2 regions of the Lactobacillus sp. wkB8 genome follow, and region 2 is predicted to be linked to the other one. Evidence: a T-box and tRNA genes for the amino acid it is inferred to sense, from the RefSeq annotation. Region 2 holds a T-box; the other holds one or more tRNA genes.
The links. A T-box is a leader RNA that pairs with one kind of tRNA and senses whether it is charged. The one in region 2 lies ahead of leuS (leucine--tRNA ligase), so its partner is inferred to be a tRNA-Leu.
Positions count from the first base shown of each region.

Region 1: it has a tRNA-Leu gene. The T-box ahead of leuS (leucine--tRNA ligase) is inferred to sense a tRNA for this amino acid. The anticodon was not compared.

Region 1 is NZ_CP009531.1:536,348-539,541, reverse strand. It holds gene pcrA (DNA helicase PcrA) at 1-568, opposite strand, end outside; gene LACWKB8_RS02700 (glycoside hydrolase family 73 protein) at 648-1,295, opposite strand; tRNA gene LACWKB8_RS02695 (tRNA-Leu) at 1,461-1,546, opposite strand; gene LACWKB8_RS02690 (ABC transporter ATP-binding protein) at 1,620-3,194, opposite strand, start outside.
Region 2 is NZ_CP009531.1:1,294,639-1,297,832, forward strand. It holds gene leuS (leucine--tRNA ligase) at 1-1,187, opposite strand, end outside; T-box leader at 1,223-1,415, opposite strand; gene LACWKB8_RS06045 (phosphatase PAP2 family protein) at 1,472-2,134, shown strand; gene LACWKB8_RS06050 (cupin domain-containing protein) at 2,184-2,672, opposite strand; gene LACWKB8_RS06055 (tyrosine-protein phosphatase) at 2,956-3,194, opposite strand, start outside.

The DNA.
Region 1 (3,194 bases), 760 kb from region 2:
AATCCATAATTTGATCGTGCTTTAAGCGTCTCTGGTATTCCTGATATACCCTTGCAGTTATCTTTTCAAAAGGTGAAGCCGCACTAGCTGCATAGGCATCTGGCGTGAGCAAATCATTCTTCCCGTTAGAAATTGCCGCTAAGACTCTTCTAGGTTCATACATCTTCGGGTTAATATTTTGCTCTTTTTCAATGTGCTTAATCAACGTAAGCTGCTCTGCAGAATCAGCAATTGAAAAATTACCAGTATAGCCGATCTTTTCAGCATCCCGCCTTAAAATACGTACACAAAGAGCATGAAAAGTAGACATCCAAATGCTATCGGCACGGGCACCCAGTAATTTTTGTTCTCTTTGTCTCATTTCACTAGCCGCTTTATTAGTGAAAGTAATGGCTAAAATATTCCAGGGTGCAACCTCTTTTTCAGCAACCAAATAAGCAATTCGGCGAGTTAACACAGATGTTTTGCCAGAACCGGCGCCTGCAACAACTAATAATGGTCCTTCCGTAATCTTAACTGCCTTTTTTTGTTGTGGATTTAATCCTGTCAAAATTGATTCTGTGTTCATTCTGAATCCTTTCACCCCGAAAATTTATAACTATTCTATTGTACCAAAAATCATGACCATCTTTGGAGTTGATTGCACTCTATTTGTCAAAACGGTCAAGGTTGTATTCTTCAATTAATTTGATTAATTTATCAGCATAATTAGGGTCAGTGGCATAGCCATCTTTAACCAAAGCGCGTGCCTGTGCCCGATAATTTTTGGCAGCTAAAACATGGCTGTATTGGTTAGCATCCCAGCTGGTTCCTTTTTGAAACAGCCGCGCATGGGCCCTGATAGAAGCCTCATAAGAGTCATAAATTTGAAAGCGGGCTTTAACGATAATCCACTTACCCTTTTCAAATTCCTTAGTTTTTAAGACAGCCGAAGTATTGGGATTATTGCCCTTGACACCAAATAAATTATTATATTTTTGCGAAAGGTCACTCTTGCCATAATCGCTTTCAAGACAAGCTTGAGCTATTGTAATGCTGGGTAATAAATCAAAGGACTTATCAACTTCCTTGGCTATTGGTCCAATCTCCCTAATAAAAGCTTTATGTTGCCTGATTATTTTTTGTCTGGCTTCTTCGCGAGCAAGCTGCTCTTGTCTAATTTGCTCTGACTGAATTGCCTGACGACGATAATAGCGAAAAGCTGCAAACGCAACAATAAGTGCAAATAAAATAATAAACGTGCGGATAATGATCGCCGTGTTAGATAATTTTCTGCTTTTTCGTTTTCTCGCCATAGATTTTCCCTTGCTTTAAAAAATTCTCTTAATTAAGTATAACCTCTATTGGCTGTAAATTATGCAATGTAATTAATTTTTAAAATAAAAATAGTAAAAATTATATTTTCTTTGGTTCTTTAAATTAGGGCACAAAAAAAGGAGCTTCAGCTCCAATAAGTTTTATGCGGGCAAGAAGACTCGAACTTCCACGATCTAAAAACGATCACAAGATCCTTAGTCTTGCGCGTCTGCCATTCCGCCATGCCCGCAACACATTCAATACTATAACCCAAAATTAACTTTAACACAAGACTTTTCTTACTCATTTTAGCTAAAAATGGTTTAATTTACCATTTGCTCATTGACATACCGGGCATACAAGCTGTGATTTTGCATCAATTCATGGTGAGTACCGTGACCTGTTATTCTGCCATGCTCAACAAAATAAATTTGGTCGGCATTAACAATTGTAGCGAGCCTGTGAGCAATGACCAACGTGGTACGGTTGACCATCAATTTGTCAAGCGCCTGCTGTACTTTGCCCTCTGATTCTGAATCAAGGCTGGCAGTAGCTTCATCCAGCATCAATATTTTAGGATTTCTTAAAAAGGCACGGGCAATAGCTAAGCGCTGCTTTTGTCCACCTGATAGTTTAATTCCTCGCTCGCCAATTTCAGTTTCCATTTGGTCAGGAAATGCCCGCACAAAATGATCAGCATAAGCCAAAGCAAGTCCATGCCACAGCTCATCGTCAGTTAATTTTTGATTTAACCCATAAACCAAATTATCACGGATTGTTCCAGAAAATATTGCACTGTTTTGTGAAACATACCCTATTTGGTTACGCCAGTTAACCAAATCAATATCCTGAATATTTTGACCTGCAATAGTAAATTGACCGCCATCTGGTTGGTAGAAACGCTCTAATAAAGAAAAAATAGTAGATTTACCGCCGCCACTTGGTCCTACAAAAGCGATTACCGAGTTAGGTTTAGCAGTAAATGAAATTGACTGTAAAACCGGTTCACCTTTTTTGTAACTAAAACTAACTTTTTGAGCGGTGAGAGTTTTATTAGTTAAATCGCAAGTTTGGTGCGACAAATTTTGTTCAGGCTTAATCTTTAAAATTGCCTGAATACGTTCGGTTGATCCCAAAGCCTTTTGAATTTGAGAAAAGAAAGTCGCAAAATTGGCAACCGGTGCAATTACATTAAATAAATAAAGTAGAAAAGCCACTAATGAACCACTTGTTAATGAGCCTTGACCCACTCTGATAATGCCAAAAGCTAAAATACCAGCGAAGGCAGCCATCATCAAGGTCATGATAATTGGCTGCAAAACAGCTTCGACCCGCGCGTCAAGCACCCCGATGCCAAAGATTCTTTGTATCATTTTATTGCCCGCTTCTTGTTCGCATTCTTCACCATTACTGGATTTTATCAAACGGACTTCGGATAGTTTTTCACTGACAGCGCCATTAAATTCGGCGGTTGCTGATTGCAGCCTGCGTCCTAAACGCACCATTATGCGTCCCACTGGTAGTAAAATGATTACCACAACGGGCACGACCGTAAACATGAGTGTTGCCATTTGCCAATCCATGACTACCAAGATAATTAGTGAAAATAAAAGCTGAATAGCACCGGTAATAAAATTGGGAAATTGTGAGGCCAGTAAGTCTTTAATAATTCCCGTATCATTGACTAGGCGAGAACTGCTTTCACCGACTTTATTTTCATCAAAATAAGTCACTGGCAGTTTAAGCAAATGCTCCCAAAGGCGCTCACGCAAACTCTTAACTACGCTTTCGCCAAAATAACGCAAAATATAGCCGCCCAGAGTTCCCAGAATTAACTGCAAAACAAAAACAACGATAATAATTATTAAACTTGAATAATTAAAATTATTCCATTTGCT
Region 2 (3,194 bases):
CAAGCCACAATTTTTTTCTTGGCATCTTCAATATTAAGACCATTTAAGAAATCGGAATTAATGTGAGGACCTTCTCCGGTATATGCTTCTTGAGCAATGTCTCCACCCTTAATTACAGCCTTAATAGGCAAATTGAATTTCCGAGCGAACTCATAATCACGCGTATCATGGGCCGGTACAGCCATTACCGCACCCGTACCATAGCTGGCAAGAACATAGTCAGCAATCCAAATTGGAATTTCTTCGTTATTTACTGGATTAATTGCATAAGCCCCAGTGAACACACCGGTTTTGGTTTTATTTAAATCTGTTCTTTCAAGGTCGGACTTAGATTCAATTTGTTTAATATAAGCGTTAACTTCATCTTTATGACCAGCAGTCATAATTTTTTGGACTAACTTATTTTCAGGTGCTAAAACTGCATAAGTTGCACCAAAGAGAGTGTCTGGACGCGTACTGAAAACATCAAAGGTCTCTGTAGAATCTTTAACTTTAAAAGTGATTTGGGCACCTACCGAGCGGCCAATCCAGTTTCTTTGCATCTCCTTAATGTTTTCTGGCCAATCAAGATTGTCTAAACCTGCTAGCAGCCGATCAGCATATTTGGTAATTCTAAGCATCCACTGTTTCATATTACGACGATATATCGGGTAACCGCCACGTTCAGTCTTACCGTCTACTATATCTTCATTAGCGACAACGGTGCCTAAATCAGGTGACCAATTAACTGGCGCTTCTGCTTCATAAGCCAGGCCGTTTTTGTACATTTGTTCAAATGTCCATTGCGTCCACTTGTAGTATTTGGGATCGCAGGTTGCCAGTTCTCTATTCCAATCGTAAGAAAAACCCAATTTATTAAGTTGTCTTTTGAAATTAGCAATATTTTCCTTAGTAACAACAGCTGGATCCTGACCAGTCTGCAGCGCATACTGCTCAGTTGGCAGACCAAACGCATCCCACCCCATTGGGTGAAGAACATTATAGCCCTGACTGCGTTTCATCCGTGCAACAATGTCAGTTGCTGTGTACCCTTCAGGGTGTCCAACATGCAACCCTTTGCCAGATGGAAAAGGAAACATGTCTAGAACATAATAATTTTTCTTTTTAGAATCAGTGCCAGTTTTAAATGTTTGATTTTTTTCCCAATAATCCTGCCACTTTTTTTCAACGACTTTGTGATTGTACATATTTTTACCTCATAAAAAAAGCCCTATGAAACAATTCATAGGACGAATAATCGCGGTACCACCTAAGTTCCACACTAAAAAGTGTGACACTCACGCCCCTTAACGCGGATAGCAAACGATAGACTTGTCTTCAGGCTCAGTTCATAACTTGTTTTTCAAGTCTTGCACCAACCGACTCTTCTCTATAGAAAAACAAAATTACTACTAATTCCTGATCTTTCCTTTTTGACCAATAATGATTATAATTTACCACAAATGCTAAAAAAAACAAGGGGAGAAAGTTTTTGAACAAAACAATTCAAACAAAAAGAGATACCATAATACCCGCCACCATATTCTTAATTTTATATGCTGCATGGGCAATTCTAGTTGCTTCAGAAAACCAGTTTATTCATGAATTTGACCGGACTGTAATCAATATTATCTGCAACAATAATCCAATACTTATCAAATTTGCTACTGTTTTTACTAATCTGGGCAATACGAATGTGATTATGGTCGAAACCATTTTGCTGGTAATCGTCTTAGCAGTTTTTAAAAAGTTTGCCTATGCGTTTTTTACAGCCGGAACGATGATTGCTGCCAACGGTTATAATTGGATTATCAAACATGCAATTGCTCGTCACAGACCTTTCACACATCATCTAGTTGCAGCACACGGTTATAGTTTTCCTTCTGGACATTCTGTTGGCAGTGCTACTTTATTTGGAATTTTAATTGTTTTAACAATTTTATTAATAAAAAATAAAACGGCTAAAACTGTGTTATGCATTGTTTGGGCTTGCTTTCCCATATTAATAGGATATACAAGGATTTTCAGCCACGTACACTATCCTTCAGATGTAGTTGGCGGCTTTTTAGAAGGGATTGCATTCTTACTAATCGGCTACTCCTTCTTATATCACTATTATTTAGAAATGCGCGCACAAGAAAACAGTTTAGTTTAAAACAAAAAGTTCAAACTTTTAGTAGTTTGAACTTTTTTTGTAGTCAAAATTAATCTTGAGCTAGACGGTCAATAACGTCTTTATATTCTGGATACTTCTTTAACAAATCTGCTTTTTTAAGCAGCTCAAAATCGTGATAATCAAAGCCGGGAGAAACAACACAGCTTACTAGACAAAAGCTGTCAGGCTCGGTCACTTCCGAAGCAAAGATAGTATATTTTGGCACCTTAAATTGCAGACATTCACCTTGCGCAACATTTTTTCCTAATTTAACCGCATAATATTTGCCCTCAGGCGAAATGCAGTGAATAGTAATTGCCTGACCATCGTGATAATACCACATCTCATCATGATTTAAACGGTGAAAATGAGAGCAATTCTTATCATCAAGTAAAAAATAAATTGAAGTATAGTAGAAGCGTTCTCCCTTGCTATCTTCGTCATAAAATTGCTTATCACTGGCATAAACTTGTCTGAACCAGCCACCTTCTTGATGGGGTTCAAGATTGAGACTTTTGATATATTCGTCGCGTTGCATTTTTTCTCCTTTGTTCAAATTCTTGGTAGTTTTATTATCATACTAACTAAATTTAGCGCATTTTAGCTGCAAAGTCAGCTATTAAGTTGAATTTATTAGCATAAATCAACTTGGTAAAAGTTTTACCTAAATATTCATTTTAATGATGTAGATTTTATAAATTTTTAGTTGTAATAAGAAGAAGTATTTGATTTAGTAATTATAGTTTTACCAGTATTTTTACATTCATGTATTAATTATTTAAAGTTAAATACTACACCGAGCACCTTTTTAAAATTGTGACCTATACTAAATAAATTTGGCGCATCTTATCTTTAAAATCAGCTGGTAAATTCAGTCCCTGCATAAGATAATTGTCAAAATTGCCAAAGTTGCGCTTGATAGTAGCAAAATATCTTTCTAAATAAGCTTTTTTTACGGTTAGTGCAACCGCAACCTCATCTAGCTGCGCACTAGTTAAATGATCTTGCAAGTAGTCTAAAATTTCTTGATTTTCTTGTTTACGTGCCGGAATAGTTTCAA